DNA from 3 places in the Streptomyces sp. TRD_SC_5 genome. Region 2 is predicted to be linked to each of the others. Evidence: predicted binding sites of a transcription regulator. Region 2 holds the regulator's gene; each other region holds the start of a gene.
The links. The regulator HrcA, encoded in region 2, represses chaperone genes, less so after heat shock. The targets are predictions, from matches to a motif close to TTNGCACTCNGNNNNNCNGAGTGCNAA.
Positions count from the first base shown of each region.

Region 1: groL (chaperonin GroEL) is a predicted target of HrcA. The motif match lies at 3,037-3,063, and genes of this name have one in related genera.
Region 3: groES (co-chaperone GroES) is a predicted target of HrcA. The motif match lies at 865-891, and genes of this name have one in related genera.

Region 1 is NZ_JBWZZS010000001.1:4,061,762-4,071,475, reverse strand. It holds gene AC1P0E_RS18950 (S8 family peptidase) at 1-1,085, opposite strand, end outside; gene groL (chaperonin GroEL) at 1,290-2,912, opposite strand; gene AC1P0E_RS18940 (cold-shock protein) at 3,229-3,432, opposite strand; gene AC1P0E_RS18935 (ubiquitin-like small modifier protein 1) at 3,858-4,133, opposite strand; gene thrC (threonine synthase) at 4,130-5,428, opposite strand; SAM riboswitch class I at 5,446-5,573, opposite strand; gene AC1P0E_RS18925 (glucosyl-3-phosphoglycerate synthase) at 5,724-6,674, shown strand; gene AC1P0E_RS18920 (alpha,alpha-trehalose-phosphate synthase (UDP-forming)) at 6,744-8,156, shown strand; gene otsB (trehalose-phosphatase) at 8,465-9,328, opposite strand; gene AC1P0E_RS18910 (DUF3263 domain-containing protein) at 9,415-9,699, opposite strand.
Region 2 is NZ_JBWZZS010000001.1:2,271,812-2,281,525, forward strand. It holds gene ybeY (rRNA maturation RNase YbeY) at 1-496, opposite strand, end outside; gene AC1P0E_RS10485 (PhoH family protein) at 524-1,528, opposite strand; gene AC1P0E_RS10490 (carbohydrate kinase family protein) at 1,682-2,815, opposite strand; gene AC1P0E_RS10495 (adenosine deaminase) at 2,904-3,893, opposite strand; gene AC1P0E_RS10500 (ribonuclease Z) at 3,912-4,817, opposite strand; gene AC1P0E_RS10505 (histidine triad nucleotide-binding protein) at 4,829-5,188, opposite strand; gene AC1P0E_RS10510 (16S rRNA (uracil(1498)-N(3))-methyltransferase) at 5,309-6,052, opposite strand; gene AC1P0E_RS10515 (nitronate monooxygenase) at 6,049-7,131, opposite strand; gene dnaJ (molecular chaperone DnaJ) at 7,199-8,332, opposite strand; gene hrcA (heat-inducible transcriptional repressor HrcA) at 8,333-9,349, opposite strand; gene AC1P0E_RS10530 (MBL fold metallo-hydrolase) at 9,548-9,714, shown strand, end outside.
Region 3 is NZ_JBWZZS010000001.1:2,878,105-2,887,818, reverse strand. It holds gene AC1P0E_RS13230 (polysaccharide deacetylase family protein) at 1-288, shown strand, start outside; gene AC1P0E_RS13225 (DUF6234 family protein) at 322-729, opposite strand; gene groES (co-chaperone GroES) at 1,039-1,347, shown strand; gene groL (chaperonin GroEL) at 1,440-3,065, shown strand; gene AC1P0E_RS13210 (ester cyclase) at 3,177-3,872, opposite strand; gene AC1P0E_RS13205 (hydroxyacid dehydrogenase) at 3,940-4,977, opposite strand; gene AC1P0E_RS13200 (carbohydrate ABC transporter permease) at 5,002-5,853, opposite strand; gene AC1P0E_RS13195 (carbohydrate ABC transporter permease) at 5,850-6,746, opposite strand; gene AC1P0E_RS13190 (ABC transporter substrate-binding protein) at 6,755-8,086, opposite strand; gene AC1P0E_RS13185 (LacI family DNA-binding transcriptional regulator) at 8,186-9,280, opposite strand; gene AC1P0E_RS13180 (DUF2264 domain-containing protein) at 9,450-9,714, shown strand, end outside.

The DNA of each region.
Region 1 (9,714 bases), 1.8 Mb from region 2:
TCGATCCAGTTCGCGATTTCGCCCGGCGTGGCTCCCGGGTTGACCGTGTTGTGGAGCAGGGCGGTCCCGGCCACGTGGGGAGAGGCCATGGACGTGCCGTTCAGGGCGACGCTTCCGCCGCCGAGCTTGGCCGAGACGATTGCGGCGCCCGGTGCGTAGACCTCCACGCACGGGCCGTGGTTGGAGAAGGAGGCCTGCGCGTCGGACACGTCCGACGCGGCGACCGTGACCACGCGCGGTGCGGACGCCGGGGAGACGCCGCAGGCGTCCTTCGCGTCATTGCCCGCCGCGATGACCGGCAGAACGCCGCTGTCGGAGAGCGCGGTGGCGGCTTGGTTCACCAGGCGGGAGAACCCGCCGCCGAGCGATCCGTTGAGTACGGCCGGCTTGGCGGGGTCCAGCGCGGCGTGCTTGGCCGTCCATTCGAGGCCGGCGATCATCGTGACGCTGCTGCCCTTGCCCTGACAGTCGAGGACCCGGACGCTGATGAGGTCCGCCTGGCGGGCCACGCCGTACGTCTTGCCGCCCACCGTGCCCGCGACGTGCGTGCCGTGGCCCTGGCAGTCCTTCCCGAAGCGCCCCTCCATCGGGAAGGCGTCAAAGCCTGACCTGGCGCGGCCTTCGAATTCGCTGTGGTCGTAGTCGATGCCGGTGTCGAGGATGTAGGCGTTGCCTCCGGCGCCGGTCGCGCCGGTGGTGAACTGGCCGTCGAGCGGCAGGAGGCGCTGGTCGATCCGGTCCAGGCCCCAGGACGCGGCGGGCCCGGACGCGGTGACCTCGGCGTCCTGCTCCACGGCCGCCACGCTCGGGTCGGCCCGCACGAGGGCCAGTTGGGCGTCCGTGAGCTTGGCGGCGAAGCCGTGCAGCACTTTCGTGAAGCTGAACAGGGGGGTCACGCCGACCTGACGTGCGGCTTTGGCGACGTCCGACGCGGGCTTCATGGCGACGAGGTACTGGCCGGGGACGGGTTGGTCCGCGAGTCGGAACGGAGCGGGAGCGGAACGGACGGGCTGCGTCGCCGAAGCGGACAACGGGCCTACGGTCGCCAGGACAGCCGTGACGGCAGCCGCGAGGACGATCCTCATGGGGTTTCGCATGGTCACGATGGCACCATGCAGAAACGATCACCCGCAATCACCCAGTGTGGTGGTTTGAATACAAACCGTAATGATACCGGGCGCCGAAAACGCCCGAGGGCGGCACCCCCGCAATGGGAGTGCCGCCCTCGGTCGCGTACAGCAGTACAGCGGTTCCGCAGTACAGCGATGGAGCTACTGATCCTCGACGGATCAGAAGTCCATGTCACCACCCGGCATGCCGCCGCCCGCGGGGGCACCGGCCTTCTCGGGCTTGTCGGCGATGACCGCCTCCGTGGTGAGGAAGAGCGCGGCGATGGACGCGGCGTTCTGCAGAGCGGAGCGCGTGACCTTCGCCGGGTCGATGATGCCCTCGGCGATCATGTCGACGTACTCGCCGGTCGCGGCGTTCAGGCCGTGACCGATCGGCAGGTTGCGCACCTTCTCGACGATGACGCCACCCTCGAGACCACCGTTGACGGCGATCTGCTTGAGCGGGGCCTCCAGCGCGAGCTTGACCGCGTTGGCGCCGGTCGCCTCGTCGCCCGAGAGCTCGAGCTTCTCGAAGACGGCCGTGGCCTGCAGCAGAGCCACGCCACCACCGGCGACGATGCCCTCTTCGACGGCCGCCTTCGCGTTGCGAACGGCGTCCTCGATGCGGTGCTTGCGCTCCTTGAGCTCGACCTCCGTGGCGGCACCGGCCTTGATGACGGCCACGCCGCCCGCGAGCTTCGCCAGGCGCTCCTGGAGCTTCTCGCGGTCGTAGTCCGAGTCGGAGTTCTCGATCTCGGCACGGATCTGGTTGACGCGACCCTGGACCTGGTCGCTCTCACCGGAGCCGTCGACGATCGTGGTCTCGTCCTTGGTGATGACGACCTTGCGGGCACGGCCGAGCAGGTCGAGGCCGGCGTTCTCGAGCTTGAGGCCGACCTCCTCGGAGATGACGGTGCCACCGGTGAGGATGGCGATGTCGCCGAGCATGGCCTTGCGGCGGTCACCGAAGCCCGGAGCCTTGACGGCGACGGACTTGAAGGTGCCACGGATCTTGTTGACGACGAGCGTGGACAGCGCCTCGCCCTCGACGTCCTCCGCGATGATCAGCAGCGGCTTGCCCGACTGCATGACCTTCTCCAGCAGCGGAAGGAGGTCCTTCACGTTGGAGATCTTGGAGTTGACGATCAGGATGTACGGGTCGTCGAGCGACGACTCCATGCGCTCCATGTCGGTGGCGAAGTACGCCGAGATGTAGCCCTTGTCGAAGCGCATGCCCTCGGTGAGCTCAAGCTCGAGCCCGAAGGTCTGCGACTCCTCGACGGTGATGACGCCTTCCTTGCCGACCTTGTCCATCGCCTCGGCGATGAGCTCGCCGATCTGGGTGTCGGCGGCGGAGATGGAGGCCGTAGAAGCGATCTGCTCCTTGGTCTCCACGTCCTTGGCCTGCTCAAGGAGAGCGGCGGAGACGGCCTCGACGGCCTTCTCGATGCCACGCTTGAGGGCCATCGGGTTGGCGCCGGCGGCTACGTTGCGCAGGCCCTCGCGGACCAGAGCCTGGGCGAGGACAGTCGCGGTCGTCGTGCCGTCACCGGCGACGTCGTCGGTCTTCTTCGCGACTTCCTTGACCAGCTCGGCGCCGATCTTCTCGTACGGGTCCTCGAGCTCGATCTCCTTGGCGATGGAAACACCATCGTTGGTGATCGTGGGGGCGCCCCACTTCTTCTCGAGGACGACGTTACGGCCCTTGGGGCCGAGGGTGACCTTGACGGCGTCGGCGAGCTGGTTCATCCCGCGCTCGAGACCGCGCCGTGCCTCCTCGTCGAACGCGATGATCTTGGCCATGTGAAGTGGTCCTCCCGGACTGGGGTGGATTCTCCGGACCGAGTGGCGCCCGCGACGGACGGCCTGCCTGCCTGGTGGTTTTCCTTGTCCCACCCGGCCTGCGGGCCTCACCGGCCCGGTCCTTCTGTCACTCTCACTGGGAGAGTGCTAACAGTGCTAACGCCAATGATTAGCACTCGACCCCTTCGAGTGCAAGCGTCCCCCTCGGATGTGGACAGCCGGCCGGAGCGGGCGCGGCACGCGTGAAGGGCCTGTACCCGGTGTGGGGTACAGGCCCTTCATGCGTGAGTGCGTCGGTGGCCGGTCGCGCCGAGAATCAGACGGCGAGCTTGACCATGTCCGCCTGCGGACCCTTCTGGCCCTGCGAGATCTCGAACTCGACTCGCTGACCTTCTTCAAGGGTGCGGTAGCCGTCCATCTGGATCGCGCTGTAGTGGACGAAAACATCCGCACCACCGTCGACCGCGATGAAGCCGTACCCCTTCTCCGCGTTGAACCACTTGACGGTGCCCTGAGCCATGGCTTAACTCCCCTATTTCTGGCCCTTGCACAGGACCGCACTTCGCGGGTCCTGGGTCAGACTCCTCCACCCTCCGACAGGAGAGGGCGTGCGCCGGAACGCGTCGACCGCGGCTGAATGTATCCGCCCAACTGCCCTCTGCAACAGGTCAATCGGACGAGAAATCTGAGCATGAAGGAACACCCGAAAGTGAAGAATTCTCAGGTTTCCCGGGCAAGTCGGGCCGGACGAAGCGCACATGGGCGACAATTCGGTCCGGTACTTTGGCTGCTTCTTGTCGCGCGGGGACGCATTCTCATATGCGCCGGGCACAGGCAGCGGAGGGGGCTTCCCAAACTGTACCGCGCTCAACCATGCAGAATTGCCCCCTCCGCTTTCATTGCGGAGGGGGCAATCGGTGTAACTCGGGGTGTGCGGAGCGGAGATCAGCCGCCGGCGACGGCGGGGATGATCGATACGCCCGCGCCGTCCGGCGTGGCCGTCTCCAGGCCCTGCTCGAAGCGCACGTCGTCGTCGTTCACGTACACGTTCACGAAGCGCCGCAGCTTGCCCTGGTCGTCCAGGACGCGGGCCGCGATACCCGGGTGGTTCTTCTCCAGGTCGGCGATGACGTCGGCGAGCGTCGCGCCCTCGGCCGCGACCTCCGCCTGGCTGCCCGTGTACGTACGAAGAATGGTGGGGATGCGAACTTTGACACTCATGCGAGGCCAGCCTCTCGGAAAGAGTCCAGGTTGGGGCGGATGACGGCGGACTGGCCCGTGGTCGGGGCCACCGCCTCAAGGGTCTTCAGGCCGTCGCCCGTGTTGAGCACGACGGTCGTCAGGGACGGGTCCAGCAGCCCGGCCTCGATGAGCTTCTTCGTCACGCCGACGGTCACGCCGCCCGCGGTCTCCGCGAAGATGCCCTCCGTCTCGGCCAGCAGCTTGATGGATTCCACCACCTGCTCGTCGTTGACGTCCTCGACCGCGCCGCCCGTGCGGCGGGCGATGTCCAGGACGTACGGGCCGTCGGCCGGGTTGCCGATCGCGAGCGACTTGGCGATCGTGTTCGGCTTCTGCGGCCGTACGACGTCGTGCCCGGCCTTGAAGGCCGTCGACACCGGCGAGCAGCCCTCGGCCTGGGCGCCGAAGATCTTGTACGGCTTGTCCTCGACCAGACCGAGCGCGATGAGCTCCTTGAGCCCCTTGTCGATCTTCGTGAGCTGCGAGCCCGAGGCGATCGGGATGACGAGCTGGTCCGGGATCTCCCAGCCCAGCTGCTCGCAGATCTCGTACGCCAGGGTCTTGGAGCCCTCGCCGTAGTACGGGCGCAGGTTGACGTTGACGAATCCCCAGCCCTCGCCCAGCGGGTCGCCGATGAGCTCGGAGCAGAAGCGGTTCACGTCGTCGTAGTTGCCCTCGATGCCGACGAGCTCGCCGCCGTACACCGAAGCCATGACGACCTTGCCCTGCTCCAGGTCGTGCGGGATGAACACGCAGGAGCGGAAGCCGGCCCGCGCGGCGGCGGCGCCGACCGCGCCGGCGAGGTTGCCGGTGGAGGAGCAGGAGAGCGTGGTGAAGCCGAACGCGCGGGCCGCCTCGACGGCGATGGCGACGACACGGTCCTTGAAGGAGTGCGTCGGGTTGCCGGAGTCGTCCTTGACGTACAGGCCCCCGGTGACACCCAGCTCGCGGGCCAGGTTGTCGGCCTTGACGAGCTTGGTGAAGCCGGGGTTCAGGCTCGGCTTCAGGGCCACGTCGGCGGGCACGGGCAGCAGCGGCGCGTACCGCCAGATGTTGTCCGGTCCGGCCTCGATCTGCTTGCGCAGCGCGTCGGCGTCGCCGAACGGGAGGTCGTAGGCGACCTCAAGAGGACCGAAACAGGAAGAACAGGCGAAGATCGGGCCGAGTTCGAATCGCTCTCCGCACTCGCGGCAGGAAAGCGCGGTTGCGGGGCCCAGGTCTACGGGCAGGGAATTCGTGGTGCTTGCATCAGCTTCAACAGACTGCACAGCCATGATGGCGAGGCCCTTTCTCCTCATCTTCCCCACGACGCGTTTCGCCGTGAGACGGAATTGGCACCTTCCCCACCGTTACCTCGCGGTCGGCGGAATGGTTGCCGGGACTTCAACGGGCCGTTCCCTCTGTCCCTCTGGATGAGCGCTATGGCGCCGGGTCTGGACCCGGCGCGTTTGTTCCGCGGTACCCCCGGCATGCGAGGGTCCTCCGCGTTGTTCAAGACTGTAACCGAACCCCCGGACGGTTGAGACGGCTGTCCGCACCGCGAGATTGATCACAGCGAGGGAGTGGCACGTGCTGGAAGAGGTGGAGCGCTGGCTGGACCAGCGGTCCTGGTCCACGGCCGACCGGCCGCTGGACCGGCTGGTCGCGGCCAAGGCCGGGCGCGGCCTCACCGTCAGCGTCGTGCTGCCCGCCCTCGACGAGGAGGAGACGGTCGGTGACATCGTCGCGGCGATACGCGCCGAGTTGATGCTGGCCGTGCCCCTCGTCGACGAGCTGGTCGTCATCGACTCCGGCTCGAAGGACCGCACCGCCGAGGTGGCGGGGGCGGCGGGGGCACGGGTCGTCCACCGGGACGCGATACTGCCTCGCATACCGGCCGTCCCCGGCAAGGGGGAGGTGCTGTGGCGGTCACTCCTGGTGACGAGCGGCGACATCGTGTGCTTCATCGACGCGGACCTGAAGGAGTTCTCCGCCTCGTTCGTGTCGGGCACGGTCGGGCCGCTGCTGACGGAACCCGACGTACATTTCGTGAAGGCGATGTACGACCGCCCCCTGGCCGAAACCACAGGTCAGGGCGGCCGGGTCACGGAGCTGGTGGCGCGCCCTCTGCTCAACCTGCACTGGCCGCAGCTGGCCGGGTTCGTACAGCCGCTGGGCGGTGAGTACGCCGTACGCCGCTCCCTGCTGGAGCGGCTGCCCTTCCCTGTCGGTTACGGAGTGGAGCTGGGCCTGCTCGTCGACTCCCTGCACACGGTCGGCCTCGACGCGCTGGCGCAGGTCGATGTCGGCGTACGCAAACACCGCCACCAGGACGGGCAGGCGCTCGGGCGGATGGCGGCCACGATCTACCGGACGGCTCACCTGCGGCTTTCGCGCGGGCCCCTGGTGCGGCCGGCGCTGACGCAGTTCGAGCGGGGCGAGGACGGGTCCGGCTTCGTACCGCGGACGCATGCGGTCGACACGGAGGAGCGGCCGCCGATGTGCGAGATCGCCGAGTACGCGGCGCGGCGGGCGGCGTAACCCCCGGCTGTGGCACAGCCCGGCCGTACGCACGTTTGAGGGCTTCCAGGACGGGCTAGGTTTCGCCACATGGTCTCCCAGGTCTCCGAGCACGCTGCACAGGTTCTTGTCGCTTCCAACCGCGGCCCGGTTTCGTACACCCTGCGGGAGGACGGCTCGCTCGACGCCAAGCGCGGCGGGGGCGGTCTCGTCTCCGGCCTGTCGGCGATCGGGCAGTCCGACGCAGAGACAGCCTCGCTGTGGGTGTGCGCGGCGCTGGGGGACGGCGACCGGGAAGCGGTACGGCGCGGGACGGGCACGGCGGGTGTGCGGATGCTCGACATCGACGCCGGTGTGCACGCGGACGCGTACAACGGCATCGCGAACTCCGTGCTGTGGTTCGTCCACCACATGCTGTACCAGACGCCGCTGGAGCCGGTCTTCGACGCGGAGTTCCGACGGCAGTGGGCGGCGTACGAGACGTACAACCGCGCCTTCGCCGACGCGCTGGCGGCCGAGGCGGCGCCGGGGGCGGCGGTCCTGGTGCAGGACTACCACCTGTGCCTGGTGCCGGGCATGCTGCGCGAGCTGCGCCCCGACCTGCGGATCGGCCACTTCACGCACACTCCGTGGGCGCCGGTCGACTACTTCCGCCTCCTCCCCGACGACATCGCGCGCCAGCTGGTGAACGGTCTGCTCGGCTCGGACCGGGTGGCGTTCCTGACGCGGCGCTGGGCGGACGCGTTCGCGGCGTGCGCGGTGGATGTGCTGGGCGCCGAGGCCCTGGAGGGCACGGAGGTCGGCGTGCACGGACTCGGCGCGGACGCGGACTTCCTGCGGGAGCGGGCGCACCAGGAGGACGTGGACGAGTGGCTGGTCAGACTGCGCGAGCGGGTCGGGCCGGAGCGCAAGACGGTGGTGCGGGTGGACCGTACGGAACTCTCCAAGAACATCGTGCGCGGCCTGCACGCGTACCGGCAGCTGCTGGCGGACCGGCCGGAGTGGCGGGGGCGGGTGGTGCACGTGGCCTTCGCCTACCCGTCGCGGCAGGACCTGGCGGTGTACCGCGACTACACGGCGGCGGTGCGGCGGCTCGCCGACGAGATCAACGCGGAGTACGGGACGGACGACTGGCAGCCGGTGCTGATGGAACTGGACGACGACTTCGCGCGGTCGCTGGCGGCGTACCGGATGGCTGACGTGGCGCTGGTCAACCCGATCAGGGACGGCATGAACCTCGTGGCGAAGGAGGTGCCGGTGGTCTCCGACGCGGGGTGTGCGCTGGTGCTTTCGCGGGAGGCGGGGGCGTACGAGGAGCTCGGCGACGACGCGATCGTCGTCAACCCGTACGACGTCATGGCGACGGCGGACGCGCTGCACGCGGCGCTGGTGATGGAACCGGGTGAGCGGGCGGAGCGCACGAAGCGACTGTCGGCGGCGGCGACGGCGCTGCCGCCGGCGGCGTGGTTCCTGGCACAGCTCTCGGCGCTGACGGCGGGTTAGGCGGGCGCGCGCCCTTGCCGGCGCGGGTGCGGCTCTGATGGCGCGGTGCGGCCCTGCCCGCGCCTTGACGCTGCGACACGTTGCGGCTCCGCCGCGGGGGCGCCGCTCCCAGCGTCGGCCTCGGCGGGCCGGGGCCGGGGGCCCTGCGGGGCTTTCCCCTACCCGCCCCTTCCCGAAACTGGGGGCAAGCCCCCAGCCCCCGGACGGGCTGGAAGCGCCCCCTGGGCGGGTTCGGGAAGGGGCGGGTCGGGGAACAGTGCCCACCCCGCCCCCATTGGGGAGTGTGGGAACGTGACCTCAGTCGGCCATCAAGGCCGTCCGGCGGTTGAGGACAGAGCGGCGAGCAGGCCCACCACTCCCGCCGGGCCGTCCACCACCAGGTCCGCGCGGTCCGCCAGCGCCGGGACCTCGCTGCCGCTGCACACCAGCAGGCCGGGGACGCCCTCCGTACGCAGCTTCTCCACCGTCGAGTACGCCGCGACGTCGCCCAGGTCGTCCCCCGCGTACAGCACACACCCCGCGCCGACCTCACGTACGTACTCCGCCAGCGCCACACCCTTGTCGACGCCCGGCGGGCGCAACTCCAGCACCATGCGGCCGGGTTCGACGATCAGGCCGTGGCGGGCGGCCAGTTCCGCGAGGGGGACGCGCAAGGACTCGAACGCCGTCACAGGGTCCTCCGCGCGGCGCGTGTGGACCGCGACGGCCTGGCCCTTCTCCTCGATCCACGAGCCGCGCCAGGCACCGATGCCGTCGAGGAAGCCGGGGAGTTCGGCGCGGGCCGCCTGTACGCCGGGGTGTGCGGCAGGGGCGCGGACGGTGCCGGTGACGGCGTCCCAGCGCTCGGCGCCGTAATGGCCCAGTACGACGAGGTGTTCGAGGCCGGGGACTCCGGCGAAGCCGCCGTAACGGACCGCGACGCCGGCCGGGCGGCCGGTGATCACGGCCACGGAGCCGACGTTCGGCGCGAGGGCGGCGAGTGCCGCGACCGCGCCGGGGTGGGCGCGGGCCTGTTCCGGGTCCGGGACGATGTCGGCCAGCGTGCCGTCGAAGTCCAGGGCGATCACCGCCCGGTCCGGCACGGCCAGCAGCGCGGCGAGGCCGTCGCGGCCGGCCTGGGTCGCGGGCGTGAAGTCGGTCGGCAGGGGGTGCGGTTGCGGTTGGCTGCCCATGCCCCCTGACCCTACCGGCGCACGCCCGCCTCGGCACTGGGCCGACGGCGGCCGGGCCCGGCCGGGCACCCGGTCGGGCCACTCGCTCAGCGGCGCTCGCGGCGGGCGTCCCGTACCCGGCGGAGTCGGTTGACCGTTACGGGGTCGTGGGCGAGGGCGCGCGGGTCGTCCAGCAGGGCGTTGAGGAGCTGGTAGTAGCGGGTCGGCGCGATGCCGAGCTGCTCCCGCATCGCCCGCTCCTTGGCCCCGGGCCCCGGCCACGACCGCCGCTCGACGGCGAGGACCGCACGGTCCCGATCGGAGAGCCCGCCGGCCTCCGAGGGCTCGGGGCGCTCGGCGGGCTCGGCCGGCTCGTCCGGGGCGTAAGGCATATCAGCAGTCTAAGG
Region 2 (9,714 bases):
CGGTCGGCGCGGGGGACGGACCGGTGTGGCCCTTCTCCGATCGCCAGCCGTCGACGATCGCCGCCTGGAGGCCGAACATCTCGGCCTTCTCGTCCGGCTCCTCGTGGTCGTAACCGAGCAGGTGCAGCACACCGTGGACGGTGAGGAGCTGGAGCTCCTCGTCCATGGAGTGCTGCGTGTCGGCTTCCTCGCCCTGCTTCTGCGCTACTTCGGGGCAGAGCACGATGTCACCGAGGAGCCCCTGCGGGGGCTCCGCGGCGTCATCGTCCCGTGACGGCGGACGCAGCTCGTCCATCGGGAATGACATGACATCCGTCGGGCCGGGGAGGTCCATCCACTGGATGTGGAGCTGCTCCATGGCGGCCGTGTCCACGACGATCACCGAGAGTTCGGAGAGCGGGTGGATCCGCATCCGGGTGAGCGCGTAGCGGGCGATGTCGAGGATCGCCTGCTCGTCGACCTCGGTTCCGGACTCGTTGTTGACGTCGATCGACATGGTGCTGGATCTACCCCTGCTTCGAAATCACAGCCCGTTTTGGCTGTCGTCGTACTTCTGGTACGCGTCGACGATACGGCCGACCAGCTTGTGCCGGACGACATCCTGCGACGTGAGGAGGGAGAAGTGGACGTCGTCGAGGCCCTCCAGGATGCTCCGGACCTGGCGCAGACCGCTCTGCGTCCCGCCCGGCAGGTCGACCTGCGTGACGTCACCCGTGACGACGATCTTCGAGTCGAAGCCGAGCCTCGTCAGGAACATCTTCATCTGCTCGGCGCTGGTGTTCTGCGCCTCGTCCAGGATGATGAACGCGTCGTTGAGCGTCCGTCCTCGCATGTACGCCAGCGGGGCGACCTCGATCGTGCCCGCCGCCATCAGGCGCGGGATCGAGTCGGGGTCGAGCATGTCGTGCAGGGCGTCGTAGAGCGGGCGCAGGTACGGATCGATCTTCTCGTAGAGCGTGCCGGGCAGGAAGCCGAGCCGCTCGCCCGCCTCGACGGCGGGCCTGGTCAGGATGATCCGGTTGACCTGCTTGGACTGCAGGGCCTGGACCGCCTTGGCCATGGCGAGATACGTCTTGCCCGTACCGGCGGGGCCGATGCCGAAGACGATGGTGTGCTTGTCGATGGCGTCGACGTACCGCTTCTGGTTGAGCGTCTTGGGGCGGATCGTGCGACCACGCGAGGAGAGGATGTTCTGCGTGAGCACTTCGGCCGGGGTCTCGTCCTGGCCGTCCCCGTTCTCGCTTGCCCTCAGCATGGCGATCGAGCGTTCCACCGCGTCCTCCGTCATCGGCTGTCCGGTGCGGAGCACCAGCATCATCTCGTCGAACAGGCGCTGGACCAGTGCGACGTCCGTCGCATCGCCCAGCGCACTGACCTCGTTCCCCCTCACGTGGATGTCCACGTCGGGGAACGCTTTCTCGATCACGCGCAACAGGGAGTCGCTGGAGCCCAGAACCGTCACCATCGGGTGCCTGGCAGGAACGGTGAACTGGGCGCGGGCCTGCGGGTGTGTGGGTGTCTGAGTCATGGGCCGGCACTGTGGCCTGCACATACCTCCCGTTGCAGGGTTCTCGCTGCTCGACAACCTCTTGAGACCAGCCTACGTCGGTGCACTGACAAGGCCGAGGGCTTTTCGGAGCCGGCTGTACGGCCCTGTCGAGCGAGCATTTCAAGCGGGCCTTCAAGCGGGCCTGCGGAAGCCGATCGTCGGCACCGCCCGGCGCAGCGGCCACGCGCGGGTCGCCGTCGGCAGCAGACCGTCGAGGAAGGCGTACCGCCGCAGTGCCTGCGGGTCCTGCCCGTCGACCGCCTGCACCTGCTGCCACCAGCCCGCGACCTCCGACCAGCCGGGCGCCGACAGCGACCCGCCGAACTCCTGCACCGACAGGGCGGCGGTCAGCCCGGCGAAGGCCAGGCGGTCGGCGAGTGGCCAGCCCGCGAGCGTACCGGTGACGAATCCGGCGACGAAGACGTCACCGGCTCCGGTCGGGTCGAGTGCCTCGACGGCGATGGCGGGAACCTCGGCGGTCTCCCCGGTCGAACCGTCCACGGCGTACGCACCCTCCGCGCCCAGCGTGACGACCGCGACCGGCACCTTGTCGGCCAGGGCGCGGGCGGCGGCGCGCGGGCAGTCGGTACGGGTGTAGCGCATCGCCTCAGCGGCGTTGGGCAGGAACGCCTCGCAGTGCGCCAGGTCGGTCAGGCCCGCCAGGTCCCAGCGGCCCGTCTCGTCCCAGCCCACGTCGGCGAAGATCTTGGCGCCCCGGCGGGCGGCGGAGGCGATCCACTCCTCCGTCCGGCCGGGGGTGAGGGCGGCGATGGCCGCACGCGCGCGTGGGGGGCAGTCGGGGAAAGGACCGGGTTCGGCGGGCGGCGGGGCCTCGTGGCCGTGGGACACCATGGTCCGCTCGCCCTCGTACGCCATGGAGACGGTGACGGGTGAGTGCCAGCCGGGGACCGTGCGTGACATCTTCAAGTCGATGCCCTCGCCGTCGGCGAGCGCGTCCCAGCAGTACTCGCCGTAGTGGTCGTCGCCGAACGCGGCGGCCAGCGACGTACGCAGGCCGAGGCGGGCCAGGGCGGTGGCCATGTTGGCGACGCCGCCGGGGCTGGAGCCCATGCCGCGCGCCCAGGACTCGGTTCCGCGCACCGGGGCGCTGTCGAGGCCGGTGAAGATGATGTCGAGGAAGACCGTTCCGGTGAGGAACACGTCGCAGCAGGGGTCGTCGGCGGCGCGGAGCCCGTCGAGGGGATCGAGGTGCGTGGCCTCGCCCTGCTGACCGCCGTTGTGCGTGACCTCTGCGTGCTTGCTCACCGTGCTCACCGTGCGCTCCTGTGGTGTGGTGCGGGATCAGGCCAGTGTGCCCGATCGGCGCCCACAGGAGCTCGCGGAAATACGACGGTCAGAAGACGTACGCGTCGACCTCGGCGAGATATGCCTGCCTGCGCTTCTCGTCGTGGTCGAGGAAGGCCGCGCGGAAGGAGTTGCGGGCGAGTTCGCGCAGCTGCTCCTGGCCGAGACCGAGCGCCTCGTGCACCGCGTGGAACGTGTCGCCGACGTACCCGCCGAAATAGGCCGGGTCGTCGGAGTTCACGGTGACCAGCAGCCCGGCCTCCATCATCGCGCGCAGGGGGTGCTCCTCCAGGATGTCGATGGCCCGCAGCCGTACGTTCGACAGCGGGCACAGCGTCAGCGGCACCTGGTCCCGCACGAGCCGCTTCACCAGCTCCGGGTCCTCCATGGAACGCAGGCCGTGGTCGACGCGCTCGACGCCGAGGATGTCCAGCGCCTCCCAGATGTACGCGGGCGGGCCCTCCTCCCCCGCGTGCGCGACCTTACGCAGCCCCAGGGCCTCGGCGGCCTCGTACACCTCACGGAACTTCGACGGCGGGTGCCCGACCTCCGCCGAGTCCAGGCCGACGGCCGCGATCCGGTGCAGGTACGGCTTGGCCGCGTCCAGCGTCTCCAGTGCGGACTCGGCGGACTGGTCGCGCAGGAAGCACATGATCAGCTGCGTGGAGATCCCGTGCCGCTCCTCGCTCCGGTCCAGGGCGCGGGCGAGGCCCTCGACGACCGTGCCGATGCCGACTCCGCGCGCGGTGTGCGCCTGCGGATCGAAGAAGATCTCGGCGTGCCGTACGCCCTGTGCGGCCGCCCGCGCCAGGTACGCGTCGGCGAGCCGGTCGAAGTCGTCCTCGGTGCGCAGGACCGCCATCAGTGCGTAGTACAGGTCCAGGAAGGACTGGAGGTCGTCGAAGAGGTAGGCGCGGCGGAGCTCTTCGGTGGTGGAGTGGGGCAGCACCACGGCGTTGCGCGCGGCGAGCTCGAAGGCCAGCTCGGGTTCGAGGGTTCCTTCGATGTGGAGGTGGAGTTCGGCCTTGGGGAGGTGCATGAGGGATCGTCTTCTCGTTCAGTGACGCTTGGGGAGAGGCACTCGCAGCAGGTCGGCGGCGACGGTCAGCTCGCCGTCGAACCCGGCCGCGCGGGCCTGGTGTTCGAAGGCCTCGGGATCGCTGTAGCGCTGCGAGAAGTGCGTGAGGACCAGGTGGCGTACGCCCGCTTCGACCGCCGCCCGCGCCGCCTGGCCGGCCGTCAAGTGACCGTGTTCGGCGGCCAGCTGCGCTTCCTCGTCGAGGAAGGTCGACTCGATGACGAGCATGTCGCACCCCTCGGCGAGGGCGAACACGCCGTCGCACAGCCGGGTGTCCATGACGAACGCGAAACGCTGCCCGCGACGCTCCTCACTGACCTGGTCGAGCGTGACGCCGCCGAGACGGCCCTCGCGCTGGATGCGGCCGACGTCGGGCCCCTTGATGCCGTGCTCGGCGAGCAACGAGGGCAGCATGCGGCGCCCGTCGGGCTCGGTGAGTCGGTAGCCGTACGACTCGACGGGGTGCGACAGCCTGACCGCGTCGAGGACGTACGAGGGCCCGGTGGCCAGCGCCCCGTCGGCGGCGACCGGCGCTTCGGTCAGCCGGACCGTCTCGCGGTAGGCCGTGGCGTACCGCAGCCGGTCGAAGAAGCGCTGCCCGCTTGCCGGGTAGTGCGCGGTGACGGGGTGCGGGACGCGGTCGAGGTTGATGCGCTGGATCACTCCGGCGAGGCCCAGCGAGTGGTCGCCGTGGAAGTGGGTGACGCAGATCCGGTTGATGTCGTGCGCGGCCACGCCGGCCCGCAGCATCTGGCGCTGGGTGCCCTCGCCGGGATCGAAGAGGATGCCCTCGCCGTCCCAGCGCAGGAGGTAGCCGTTGTGGTTGCGGTGCCGGGTGGGGACCTGACTGGCGGTGCCGAGGACCACCAGTTCTCGTGCGGACACGGATCGCTGCCTTAGCCGGGGGGCCAGTTGAGGCCGCGTCCGCCGAGGACGTGTGCGTGCGCGTGGAAGACGGTCTGGCCCGCTCCGGAACCGGTGTTGAAGACGACGCGGTAGCCGGTACGGTCCACCTTCTCGTCGGCGGCGACGTTGCCGGCCTCGGTCAGCACGTCCGCGAGGATCTGCGGCTCGGCGGCGGCGAGCGCGGCGGCGTCCGGGTGGTGCGCCTTGGGGATGACCAGGACGTGCGTCGGAGCCTGGGGGTTGATGTCGCGGAACGCGACCGTCGTGTCCGTCTCACGGACGAGGGTCGCGGGCACCTCCCCCGAAGCGATCTTGCAGAACAGGCAGTCTGCCTGCCGTTGTCCCGTCATGGTCCTGGCCTCCTCGGATGCGGCTGGATCAGCTGGATCAGCTGGATCAGGATGTACCGGTATCGATCATGTATGGCCGCATGCTATCCGCCCGACGGCGTCCGGGGCGGAGCCCCCCGTTCAGGACCAGCGGCCCGTGCGGCCCAGCAGCAGCGCCGCTGCCGCGGTGCCGGCGGTCGACGTACGCAGCACACTGCTCCCCAGCCGGTACGGCTTCGCGCCGGCCTCGGCGAAGACCGCCAACTCGTCCGGCGACACGCCCCCTTCGGGCCCGACAACCAGCACGACGGAGCCCGTCTCCGGGAGCCCGGCGGTGGCGAGCGCCTCGCTGCCCACCGAGGCGTCCTCGTGCAGTACGGCCGCGAAGTCCGCCGTGGCCAGCAGCGCGCCGACCTGCTTCGTCGTCAGCGCGTCCGCGACCTCGGGGAAGCGCAGCCTGCGCGACTGCTTGCCCGCCTCGCGCGCCGTGGCCCGCCACTTCGCGAGGGACTTGGCGCCCCGGTCACCACGCCACTGCGTGATGCAGCGGGACGCCTGCCACGGCACGATCGCGTCGACGCCGGTCTCCGTCATCGTCTCGACGGCGACTTCGCCCCGGTCGCCCTTGGGCAGCGCCTGTACGACGGTGATGCGCGGCGCCGGTTCCGGCTCCGCCGTCACGTCCGTCACCTCGACGACGAGCCGGTCCTTGCCCTCGGCCGCCACCACCACGGCCGCCGCGCCCGCGCCGAGCCCGTCCGTCAGTACGACGTGCTCCCCCGCGTGCAGCCGCCGCACCGAGACGGCATGCCGCCCCTCGGGGCCTTCCAGTACGTACGGTCCCTTCGGCGGTACGGCGTCGACGACGAACACCGGCGCCGTCATGCCGCACCGCCCGCGCCCCGCAGGTCCAGCGCCGCGCGCGCCGCGTCCGTCTCGGCCGCCAGGACCTCGACCAGCTGCCCGGCCGGCATCTCGCGCGCCATGCGGTGGCCCTGCCCGGCCCACAGCGCCATGCCCTGGGCGTCGCCGGCCTTGGCCGCCGCCTTGCGCAGACCGGAGGTGATGTGGTGCACCTGGGGATAGGCGGCGGGGGCGTACGGGCCGTGCTCGCGCATGAAGCGGTTGACGAGACCGCGTGCGGGGCGTCCCGAGAACGCCCGGGTGAGTTCCGTGCGTACGAACAGCGGATTGGTCATGGCCTGCTTGTGCAGGACGTTCGCACCGGACTCGGGGCACACCAGGAACGCCGTGCCGAGCTGCGCCGCCTCCGCGCCGAGCGCGAGGACCGCGGCGATCTGCGCGCCGCGCATCACGCCGCCCGCCGCGATGATCGGCAGCTGGACGGTCTCGCGTACCTGCGAGACGAGGGACAGCAGGCCGATGCCGGTGCCGTCGTTCTTGGGATCGTCGCGGTGCGTCCCCTGGTGGCCGCCGGCCTCCATGCCCTGTACGCACACGGCGTCGGCGCCTGTCCACTGGGCGGCCTGGGCCTCTTCGGGCGTGGTGACGGTCACGACGGTGAACGTGCCGGCCTTCGCGAAGGCGTCCAGGACGGGGCGGGTGGGGCAGCCGAAGGTGAAGGAGACGACCGGGACGGGGTCGTCGATGAGGATGGCCAGCTTGGCTTCGTAGCCGTCGTCGGCGCAGTTGTCGGATTCACCGAGGGGGGTGTCGTACCAGTCGGCCTCGCCGGCGAGCTGGTGACGGTAGACCTCCACGGAGGCGGGGTCGGCATGGCTCGGCTGCGGCATGAAGAGATTGACGCCGAAGGGGCGGCTCGTGAGCCCCCGCAACTGCTTGATCTCCTCGTACATGCCGTCCGCGGTCTTGTACCCGGCGGCAAGAAACCCGAGACCACCGGCGTCGGAGACGGCGGCGACGAGCTGAGGACTGGATGCGCCGCCCGCCATGGGGGCCTGCACGATCGGATAACGGCAAAGATCGGTCAGTGCGGAGGACATGAACGCATAGTTTCATGCCCTCCGCACTGCGCCGAATCGAGGCTTCGGCCGCCTCGGAGGCGAGCGCCTACCGCCCGTTGAAGGCGTCCTTCAGGCGCGAGAACAGACCCTGCTGCCCAGGCTGGAACTGCCCCGTGGGGCGCTCCTCGCCACGCAGCTTCGCGAGCTGGCGCATCAGGTCTTCCTGCTGCGGGTCCAGCTTCGCCGGAGTCAGCACCTCGACGTGCACGATGAGGTCGCCGCGGCCACCGCCCCGCAGGTGCGTGATGCCGCGCCCGTGCAGCGGGATCGACTGACCGGACTGCGTGCCCGGACGTACGTCGATCTCCTCCACACCGTCGAGCGTCTCGAGCGGGCACTTCGTGCCCAGCGCGGCCGCCGTCATCGGGATGGTGACCGTGCAGTGCAGGTCGTCGCCGCGCCGCTGGAACACCGCGTGCGGCAGCTCGTGGATCTCGACGTACAGGTCACCGGCGGGCCCGCCGCCGGGGCCGACCTCGCCCTCACCCGCGAGCTGGATCCTCGTCCCGTTGTCGACACCGGCCGGGATCTTGACCGTCAGCGTCCGGCGCGAGCGCACGCGCCCGTCACCGGCGCAGTCCGGGCAAGGAGTCGGTACGACCGTGCCGAAGCCCTGGCACTGCGGGCAGGGGCGCGATGTCATGACCTGGCCCAGGAAGGACCGGGTCACCTGCGAGACCTCGCCACGGCCGCGGCACATGTCACAGGTCTGGGCGGAGGTACCGGGCGCGGCACCCTCACCGGAACACGTCGTACACACGACGGCCGTGTCGACCTGGATGTCCTTGGTCGTGCCGAAGGCCGCCTCGTTGAGGTCGATCTCCAGCCGGATCATCGCGTCCTGGCCGCGCCGCGTGCGCGACCGCGGGCCGCGCTGCGACGCCGTTCCGAAGAACGCGTCCATGATGTCCGAGAAGTTCCCGAAGCCGCCCTGGCCGAAGCCGCCGGCTCCGCCGCCCGCCTGCGAAAGCGGGTCGCCGCCGAGGTCGTAGACCTGCTTCTTCTGCGGGTCCGACAACACCTCGTACGCGGCGTTGATCTCCTTGAAGCGCTCTTGCGTCTTGGGATCGGGATTCACGTCCGGGTGGAGCTCGCGCGCCAGCCGCCGGAATGCCTTCTTGATCTCATCCTGGGAAGCGTCGCGGCGTACGCCTAGTACGGCGTAGTAGTCGGTGGCCACTTACGACTCCGCCAGGATCTGTCCGACGTAACGTGCCACTGCGCGTACCGCTCCCATCGTTCCGGGGTAGTCCATGCGGGTCGGTCCGACCACGCCGAGTTTCGCGACTGCTTCGTCGCCCGAACCGTAGCCGACTGCGACGACGGACGTGGAGCTGAGCCCTTCATGGGCGTTCTCGTGACCGATTCGTACAGTCATGCCTGAATCCGTTGCCTCACCCAGCAGCTTGAGGAGCACGACCTGCTCCTCCAGCGCCTCCAGCACCGGCCGGATGGTGAGGGGAAAATCATGCCCGAAGCGGGTGAGATTGGCGGTGCCGCCGATCATCAGCCGCTCCTCGGTCTCCTCGACCAGAGTCTCCAGGAGGGTCGACAGGACCGTCGAAACGGTCCCCCGGTCCTCCTTGTCGAAGGATTCGGGAAGGTCCTGCACCAGCTGCGGTACGTCCGCGAAGCGGCGCCCCACGACCCGGCTGTTGAGCCGGGCGCGCAGATCCGCCAGGGACGTCTCGCCGAAGGGTGCCGGGCAGTCGATCATGCGCTGCTCGACCCGTCCGGTGTCCGTGATGAGCACGAGCATCAGGCGGGCGGGAGCCAGCGCGAGCAGTTCCACGTGCCGCACCGTCGAGCGGGTCAGCGAGGGGTACTGCACGACGGCGACCTGCCGGGTCAGCTGCGCGAGCAGCCGGACCGTACGGGCCACGACGTCGTCGAGGTCGACCGCCCCGTCCATGAAGTTCTGGATGGCACGGCGCTCGGGCGACGACAGGGGCTTGACGCCCGCGAGCTTGTCGACGAACAGGCGGTAGCCCTTGTCCGTCGGGATGCGCCCGGCGCTCGTATGAGGCTGGGCGATGAAACCCTCGTCCTCCAGCGCGGCCATGTCGTTGCGGACGGTGGCCGGTGAGACACCGAGCTTGTGCCGCTCGGTGAGCGCCTTGGAGCCGACGGGCTCCTCGGTGCCCACATAGTCCTGAACGATGGCGCGCAGCACCTCGAGTCTGCGTTCGCTGAGCATCGCGCACCACCTCCAGCTGGTCGTTCGTCCGGCGCTTGCCTGGCACTCACTGCGGGGGAGTGCCAGCAGTCCCCGGCCCAGTGTACGGCGGGCAGGTGCGCGCCTAGCAAGGGCGGCCGGTCACGTTACCGCGCGAGTCACCGCGCGACGGCCCTGTTCAGCGGGCGGGAGCCCCCGGGATGGGACTAGCGTCGCGGTATGGACGTCAGTTGGGAAGAGGCAGGCTGGGAGCGGCTCGCACCGGGGGTGGGGCGGCGCCGTATGCCCGTCTGGGACGCGACGGTGGGCCTGGTGGCCGGGGGTGACGGCGGGGCGCTGCTCATCGACACCGGGGCGACGCTGCGCGAGGGCGCGGAGCTGCGGAC
Region 3 (9,714 bases), 610 kb from region 2:
GCGCGGCCGCGGCTCTTCCGGCCGCCGTACGGGGCGTACAACGCCCAGACGCTGCGGGCGGCGGGCGACTGCGGGGCCGAGGCGGTGGTGCTCTGGGGGGCGTCGATGCAGATCAACGACCTGCGGTACGCGCACGGCGACCGGCTGCGGCCCGGCGACATCGTGCTCGCGCACTTCCGCGGGCCCGGCGAGCTCAAGGGCTCGACGATCACCGAGATGACATCGCGGATACTGCGCCGGATCCAGGAGCAGGGGTTCGCCGTGGCGCGGCTGGAGGACTACCTCTGACGCCGGTGCGGGGCGGGAGCTGGGCGGGGGCGCTCAGCCGCCGCTGTCCCTGCACTCGCTGCTGTCGCCGCCGCTGCGGCACTGGTGGCCGGTCCCGCCGGGGTCGTACGTCCGCGTGGGCGCCGGCTCCGGGTGCGCGTCGGCGTACGTCCGGGCCGCGCCGTAGAGCACCGTCGCGCCGAGCAGCAGGGCGGCCAGCAGCTGGACCCAGGCCGTGATCGCCCGGCCGCCGTTCCCGAAGCCGTACGCCGTGAGGCCGAAAGCGGCGGCGAGAGCGCCGAAGGTGATCAGCGCGGCCACTTCGCCGGCGCCCTCGCCCCAGAGCAGGACGACGGCCGTGAAGCAGGCCACCGCGTCGACCGCGAGTACGAAGACGGCGAGGGCGGCGTCGCCCCAGCCGGACACGGGGCGGTGCTCCTGAGTGCTGCGGGCGGCAGGCATGACCGCACTGTCGTACGGAACCCGACGGTCCGCCGGGGCGTTGGCGGTATCGAGATCCAACCGCGACCGGCCCGTGTGCGAGCCGTGCGCGAGCCCGTGCGCGCGCCCGTCGTCAACACGTACGGCGGCGCCGGATTGGCACTCCGCTTGACCGAGTGCTAACCGCGTCATAGTCTCGGCGTTGGCACTCTCCACCGGTGAGTGCCAACAGTAGCGACGGGCAGGTCCGGCACCCGCGACGACGGATCCACCTGGTCGCCACCCCACATCAGTTAACCCCGTGAGATCTCCGAAGGGGGAGACCGGACCGTGACGACCACCAGCTCCAAGGTTGCCATCAAGCCGCTCGAGGACCGCATTGTGGTCCAGCCGCTCGACGCCGAGCAGACCACGGCCTCTGGCCTGGTCATTCCGGACACCGCCAAGGAGAAGCCCCAGGAGGGCGTCGTCCTGGCCGTGGGCCCGGGCCGCTTCGAGAACGGCGAGCGCCTGCCGCTCGACGTATCCGTCGGCGATGTCGTGCTGTACAGCAAGTACGGCGGCACCGAGGTGAAGTACAGCGGCGAGGAGTACCTCGTCCTCTCGGCTCGCGACGTGCTCGCGATCATCGAGAAGTAATTCGCCCGAAGATTGCTTGAATTGCGCCCCTGGCCCCCAGCGACAGCCGGGCGGCCCGGGGCGCATTTCGTTTGAGAGGACAGAGAAGCTCCATGGCGAAGATTCTGAAGTTCGACGAGGACGCCCGTCGCGCCCTCGAGCGCGGCGTCAACAAGCTTGCCGACACGGTGAAGGTGACGATCGGCCCCAAGGGCCGCAACGTCGTCATCGACAAGAAGTTCGGCGCCCCCACCATCACCAACGACGGTGTCACCATCGCGCGCGAGGTCGAGCTCGACGACCCGTACGAGAACCTGGGCGCCCAGCTCGTGAAGGAGGTGGCGACCAAGACCAACGACATCGCGGGTGACGGCACCACCACCGCCACCGTGCTGGCCCAGGCGCTGGTCCGCGAGGGCCTGCGCAACGTCGCCGCCGGCGCTTCCCCGGCTGCCCTGAAGAAGGGCATCGACGCCGCGGTCAAGGCGATCTCCGAGGACCTCCTCGCGAACGCCCGTCCGATCGACGACAAGTCCGACATCGCTGCCGTGGCCGGGCTCTCCGCCCAGGACTCGCAGGTCGGCGAGCTCATCGCCGAGGCGATGGACAAGGTCGGCAAGGACGGCGTCATCACCGTCGAGGAGTCCAACACCTTCGGCCTGGAGCTCGACTTCACCGAGGGCATGGCCTTCGACAAGGGCTACCTCTCGCCGTACATGGTGACCGACCAGGAGCGTATGGAGGCCGTCCTCGACGACCCGTACATCCTGATCCACCAGGGCAAGATCGGCTCGATCCAGGACCTGCTGCCGCTGCTGGAGAAGGTCATCCAGTCGGGTGGCTCCAAGCCGCTGCTGATCATCGCCGAGGACGTCGAGGGCGAGGCCCTGTCGACCCTGGTCGTGAACAAGATCCGCGGCACCTTCAACGCCGTCGCGGTGAAGGCTCCCGGCTTCGGTGACCGCCGCAAGGCCATGCTCGGCGACATCGCCACCCTCACCGGTGCGACCGTCATCGCCGAAGAGGTCGGCCTCAAGCTCGACCAGGCCGGTCTCGACGTGCTGGGCTCAGCCCGCCGCGTGACCGTCACCAAGGACGACACGACCATCGTCGACGGCGGCGGCGACTCCGCCGAGGTCATCGGCCGTGTCAACCAGATCAAGGCCGAGATCGAGTCCACGGACTCCGACTGGGACCGCGAGAAGCTCCAGGAGCGCCTCGCGAAGCTGGCCGGCGGCGTGTGCGTGATCAAGGTCGGCGCCGCCACCGAGGTGGAGCTGAAGGAGAAGAAGCACCGTCTCGAGGACGCCATCTCCGCGACCCGCGCCGCGGTCGAGGAGGGCATCGTCTCCGGTGGTGGCTCCGCTCTGGTCCACGCCGCCAAGGTGCTCGAGGGCGGCCTCGGCAAGACCGGCGACGAGGCCACGGGTGTCGCGGTCGTCCGCCGCGCCGTCGTCGAGCCGCTGCGCTGGATCGCCGAGAACGCGGGCCTCGAGGGCTACGTCATCACCGCCAAGGTGAGCGAGCTCGACAAGGGCCACGGCTTCAACGCCGCGACCGGCGAGTACGGCGACCTGGTCAAGGCCGGCGTCATCGACCCGGTCAAGGTCACCCGCTCCGCGCTGGAGAACGCCGCGTCCATCGCGTCGCTGCTGCTCACGACCGAGACCCTGGTCGTCGAGAAGCCGGCCGAGGACGAGGCGGACGCCGGCCACGGCGGCCACGGCCACAGCCACTGACGTTCGTACATCGACGTCGTACGTCGCACGTCGCACAAAGGCCCCCGTTCCCGCTGCTGCTCAGCGGTGGGAACGGGGGCCTCGCCGTTTCGTTCAGCCGAGCCGGCCGAGTCAGCCGAGCGCCCCGAGCTGCCGCATCAGGCCCATGGCGTCCATGTGCCACCAGCCTTCGCGGATCTTCCCGTCGTGGCAGCTGAAGACCGTGGTGCCGGTCATGGTGCACTGCTTGCCCGTGGGAGCGATGCCCATGAAGTCGCCCTTGTGGGTGCCGGTCCAGGTCCACAGCGTCACCACGTCGTCGCCCTCGCACACCTGCCTGTCGACGTCGAAGCGGAAGTCGAAGCCGTCGCGCCAGCCGGTCACATCGCTGCGGATGACATCGGCCCCGACCGTGACGTCCTCTTCCTTCATGACGTCGTGGTCGCGGTAGTCGGCCGTGAACACCTCGTCGATCGCGCCGAGGTTGCCTCCGACGGCGATCTCCTGGAAGAAGCGGTTGCAGAGGTCCTTGTTCAGCTGTTCGTCGCGGACCACATCAAGGTCCGTGAACGACGGCATTCCGTCACAGAGCGCCACCATCTCCTGGAATGTGCGGTCGGTCTCCGGCAGATGGGAGTTCTTCATCGCCTCCTCGTGCGACGGGAACTCGACGATCTCGACGTAGTGGTTGGTCTCGGCCCGGTCCTTGCCGATGATGTTGTGCGTGGCGGTCCGCTTGCCCTTGGTCTGCTCGGCCCACCGGTCCATGAGCTGGTTCATGTCCTCGGACCGCTCAGTCTTGTAGTCGATTATCTGTACGAATTTCATGACGCCTCGCCTCCCGAGCATGGGATGGGACACGTCCAGTTTAGTAAGATATGCGGTTTGTGCCCGGTCAGGCCGAGTGGTGCAGGGACGCCGGGTGGACCGGGTCCGCGAAGGGGCGGCCCGCCGCGTAACGCTCCAGCTCGTCCAGGGACTGGTCGGCCATGCGGTGGAGCTCGTCGCCGAGCGATCCCGCGATGTGAGGGGTCAGGAGCACGTTCGGGAGGTCGTACAACGGCGATTCCCGGGGCGGCAGTTCGGGATCTGTCACGTCGAGTACGGCGTTGAGGCGGCCGGAGGCCAGCTCGGGGAGCAGCGCGTCCTCGTCGATGAGGGAGCCGCGAGCGGTGTTGATCAGGGTGGCCCCGGCGGGCATCGCGGCCAGCTGGCAGGTACTGATCATGTGGTGGGTCGCCGGGAGCTGCGGGGCGTGGACCGAGACGACGGAGCTGCGTGCGCACAGGCCGTCGAGGGGCGCGAGCTCGACGCCGAGCGCGGTGGCTTCGCGCGGGTCGACGTACGGGTCGTACAGCAGGACGTCCAGGTCGAAGGGGCGGAGCAGCTCGATGACGCGGCGGCCGATGCGCGAGGCGCCGACGATGCCTACGGTGCGGCGGTGGTTTCCGGCGCCGTCGAGTTCCGCGCGCCAGTCGTGGTCGGCGCGCAGGGCGCGGTAGCGGGCGGCGGAGTACAGGACGCGTTTGCCGGCGAAGAGGATCGCGGCGAGCGTGTACTCGGCCACGGGCAGGGCGTTCGCCGCTGCCGCCGAGGTCACGGCGATTCCACGGTCCCAGCAGGCCTGGGTGATGTGGTGCTTTACGGAGCCCGCCGCGTGGATGACGGCGCGGAGGTTCGGGGCGGCGTCGAGGACGCCGGCGCTGAGCGGGGTGGCGCCCCAGCAGGTGAAGAGCACCTCGGCCTCGGCGAGGGCTTCGGCGATGTGCGGCGCGGGAGCGGCGAGGTCGTGCGCGATGAGGTACGGGTCGGTGCGCGCCAGCTCGGCCAGGCGGGTGCGGTGGCGGTCGGTGAACAGGCGTTCCGCGATGCCGGGGCCCATGGTGAGAAGCAGGGTCGGCTGAGTCGGCTGATTGTCAGTGGCGTGGTGCATGGTGGAACTCAAGCTCCTCTTCGGTCACTTGACGCTTCCGGCGGTGAGCCCGGCCTTCCAGTGCCGCTGGAGGGAGACGAAGGCGACGATCAGGGGGATGACGGCGAGAAGGGAGCCGGTGACGACGAGGGGGTAGAACTCCGGCTCGCCGTGGGCGTTGCTGTTCCACGCGTACAGACCGAGGCTCAGCGGGAAGAGCTTCTGGTCCGAGAGCATCACCAGGGGGAGGAAGAAGTTGTTCCAGATCGCGGTGAACTGGAAGAGGAAGACGGTCACGAAGCCCGGCATGATCATGCGCATACCGATGGACCAGAAGGTGCGCAGCTCGCCGGCGCCGTCGATACGGGCGGCTTCGAGGGCCTCGTCCGGGATGTAGCCGGCGCTGAAGACCCGGGCGAGGTAGACGCCGAAGGGGTGGACCAGTACGGGGACGAGCACGGCCCAGTAGGTGTTGACGATGCCCAGCTCGCTGGCGAGCAGGTACATCGGCAGGGCGAGCGCGGTGGTCGGGACCAGCACGCCCAGCAGGACGACGCCGAAGAGCTTCTCCTTGCCCCTGAAGTGGTACTTGTCGAAGGCATAGCCCGCGGCGACGCTGATCAGCGAGCTGACCACGGCGCCGCCGCCCGCGTAGAGAAGGCTGTTGAAGTACCAGCGGAAGTAGACGCCGTCGCTGTACGTCGCCAGGGCGGAGAGGTTCGCGCCGAGGTTGAAGTCCTCGAAGGAGAAGGCGTTTCCGGCGAGCAGGCCGCCGGTGTCCTTGGTGGCGGCGGTGACCAGCCAGACGAGAGGGAGAAGCATGTAGACCGTGGCGAGGACGAGCGCGCCGTTGACGGCGGTCTTCGACAGCCACCTGTTCGTCGTGGGAGAGCTCATGCCTTCTTGCCCTTCCGGCCGGTGAAGCGGGTGACCGCGAAGGAGAGCAGCGCGGCGGTGAGCGCGAGGAGCACGGAGGCGGCGGCCGCGAGCCCGTAGTCGCCCCGGTCGAAGGCCGCGGTGTACGCGTACATGTTCGGCGTCCAGGTGGAGGTGACGGATGATCCGGTGCCCTTGTTGATGATCAGCGGCTCGGTGAACAGCTGCAGCGAGCCGATGACCGTGAACAGCGCGACCATCACGACCGAGGCGCGGATCAGCGGGACCTTGATGCTGAACGCGATGCGCCAGGCGCCCGCCCCGTCCACCGTGGCCGCTTCGAGTACGGAGCGGTCCACGGCCTGGAGGGCGGCGTAGAAGATCACCATGTTGTAGCCGAGCCATTCCCACAGCGCGATGTTGATGACGGAGGGGAGGGCGCCTTCGGGTGAGAAGAAGTCGAAGCCGATGCCGCCGGCCTCCATGGCGTCGACGACCGGGCTGAGCTGGGGCGTATAGAGATAGACCCAGATCAGCGCGGCGATGATGCCCGGGACGGCGTGCGGCAGGAAGAGCGCGAGCTGGAAGAAGCGGCGGGCGCGGGCGAGCGTGGAGTCGAGGAGCAGGGCGAGTGCGAGGGCTCCACCGATCATCAGCGGGATGTAGAACACGCAGTACCCGAGGAGTACGACGAAGCCCTCGCGGAAGGCCGGGTCACCCAGCGCCGCCGTGTAGTTGGCGAGGCCGCTGAAGACGGTCCGCGTTCCGCCGAAGCCCAGTCCCGACTGCTTCTCGGTGAACAGGCTCAGCCAGACCGCGTATCCGATCGGCACCACCATCACCAGGGTGAAGAGGGCGAAGAAGGGAGTCAGCAGGACGCCGGCGGCGGCATTGGTACGGGTGCGGGCCTTCACGTTGTTCCTCAGCCCTCTACCTTCAGGCCGCGCTTCTTCAGCTCTGAGACGGTCGCCTCATGTCCGGCCTCGACCGCGTCGGCGATCGTCGCGCCGCCGTTCGCGACCTTGCCGAACCCGTCCTTGATGACGGTGTTCGTGGTGCCGGTGCTCGGGCCCCACGCCCAGTTGGGGGTGATGGAGGCGCCGGCGTCCTCGAAGACCTGGTAGATGTCCTGCCCGCCGTAGTACCGCGCGTCGAAGGCCGCCTTGGCCACCGGGCGCAGCTCGGCCGCTGCCGGGAAGGCACTCGACGTACCGGAGGCGATCCGGGCCTTGACGCCGTCCTCGGTGGTCGTCATCCACTTCGCGAACTCGATGGCGGCCTCGGTCTTCTCGCTGTCCTTGGTCACCGCGAAGGTCGAGCCGCCCAGCATGCCGCTGGCCGGCTTGCCGTCCCAGGACGGCATCGGCGCGACGGCCCACTTGCCGCTCTGCTCGGGCAGGGTGCCCGACAGGACTCCCGCGCCCCAGGAGGCGCCGAGGTAGCCGATGGTGCCGCCGCTCTTGAGGGAGTTGGTCCACTCCGGGCTGAAGGAGGCGTTGTTGCGGACCAGGTCGTCGTCGAGGAGTCCCTGCCAGTACTTGGAGACCTTGGTGGTCGCGGCGTCGGTGGTGTCGACCTTCCAGGTGTCGCCCTCGGCCTTGAACCACTGGGCGCCGGCCTGCCAGGCCATCGCCTGGAACGTGGTCGGGTCGTCGGGGAAGAAGGTGCCGATGCGCGCTTTCTTGTCGGCCTTCTTGACCTTCTCGGCGGCGCCTTGGAACTCGTCCCATGTCTTGGGGACTTCCACGCCGTACTTCTTGAACAGGTCCTTGCGGTAGTAGAAGGCCTGCGGCGAGGCGTCGAAGGGGACGGCCCAGTTCTTGCCGCCGAGGGTGGTCAGCTCGACCGACTGCGGCAGGAACTTCTTCTTCACGTCGTCGCTGAGGTGGCCGCTGATGTCCTGCACCGAGCCCTGGCTGACGAACTCCGGGAGCATCGGGTACTCGATGGAGACCAGGTCGGGGGCGTTGCCCGCCTTCACGGCGTTGGAGATCTTGGCGTAGCCGCCGGCGTTGCCGGAGGGGATCTCCTCGTACTTCACCCGGATGTTCTTGTGCGAGGCGTTGAAGGCGTCGACCACCTCCTTCGAGCCCTTGGCCCAGCCCCAGAAGGTGATCGAGACGGGCTTGCCGTCACTTCCCGGGGCGGCGGACTTCTTCTCGTCCTCGCCGTTGCCGCCGCAGGCCGTGAGAACGGCGAGGGCGGTGGCGGCGCCGACTATGACATGGCACGTTCTGTTCCAACTTGGGCTCACGGCACGGCTCCTGAACGGGCGGCGACATTGCGTTGGCCGTGATCCTTGAGGCAGTGCTGAGCGAAGTCAAGAGCGAAAGATTGATTGATCGAAAAAAGATCAGATCGATGAGGCTCCGCACGAAGCCCGTACGCGCAACTGCGGAAGCAACGCCAGATGCCGGCGCGGCTCCTCCCCGCCCGCGCCCCGCCCTTGCCCGAGCCGCTCCACCAGCAGCCCGGTCGCGAGCCGTCCCACCTCGCGTTTCGGCGGCGCCACCGCCGTCAGCGGGGTGTCCGCGAGCGCCGCCACCTCGTCGTCGTACGCGATCAGTGCCAGATCTCGCGGCACCCGCACACCCAGCTCCGCGAGCCGCTGCACCACCTGGATCGCGTCCACGTCGTTGTGGATCAGTGCCGCGGTCGCCGTCCCCGACCCGACCGCCGCCCGCAGGGCCTGCACCGCCGCCTCGAAGCGGTCCGGGTGCGCCTCCGCGGGTACGGAATCGATCACGTCCCGCGGCTCCTTCACCCCCAGCACGCCGAGCGCCTCCGCGTACCCCGAACGCACCGCGAGAGCGGTCGGCGAGTCGTCGCGTGCCATCAGCAGCGGCGCCCCGTGCCCCAGCTCCATCAGGTGGCGCACGGCCAGCAGCACCCCGTGCCGGTGGTCCGAGCAGACCCGGTCGATCCCGTCCAGCGGCGAGCCCGCCGCCGGCTGCCGCTCCAGCAGCACAGTGGGCACGGGCAGCGACGTGATCCAGTCGCCGTACGCCGCCGGGTCGCCCGGCCGCCGCCAGCCCGGCGCGATCAGCAGCCCCTCGGCGCCCGCCGCCAGCAGCCCCTCGGTGCGGGCGTGGTCCTCCTCGGGGCGGTAGTCCGAGATGCGCAGGATCAGCCGGGCCCCGGCCCGCGCCGCGGCCTCGTGCGCACCCCGGATGACCTCGGCGAAGTAGTACGTCGCCGAGGGCGCCAGCATGCCGAGCACCAGGCCGCCACCGGACGGCGTGGCACCCGGGACACCCTGCTCCCTCGGCCACGACACCGACCCGTGCACCCGGTCGAGCAGCCCGCGCCCGGCCAGCTCCTCCACGTCCCGGCGCACCGTGACGGGCGACACGCCCAGCAGGCCGGCCAGGTCCGAGACGCGGGCCGAGCCCCGCTCCCGTACCAGGCCAAGCAGTCGGTCGTGACGTTCAGCAGCACTCTCGCGCACGGCGGCAGTCCCCCTCGCAGTGTGTGGCACAGAAACAGCGTGATCGAACGATAGGAGTTTCGATCATTCAACCGCAATCCATTGACGTTCGATCAATCCAGCTTCTAGATTCCGGCCTGGAGTCCGGCGACGCAGCAGTCGGCCGCCCACAGCCGTCCAGGGGAGCATCATGCCGTTCGGGAACCGCGACGACTGGGAAGCGGCGGCGGACCAACTCCTGCTCGCCGTACGCCCCTACGCGTCCCCGCGCCACGCCCTGATCAACCTGCCGGGCCCGCGCGCCAGCCGGTCCGGCCCCCGCTCCGACGGCCTCGAAGGCTACGCCCGTACGTTCCTGCTCGCCGCCTTCCGCGTCGCGGGCGCATCCGGCCACGACCCGCACCGCCACCTCGCCCACTACGCCGAAGGCCTCACCGCGGGCACCGAAAACCCGG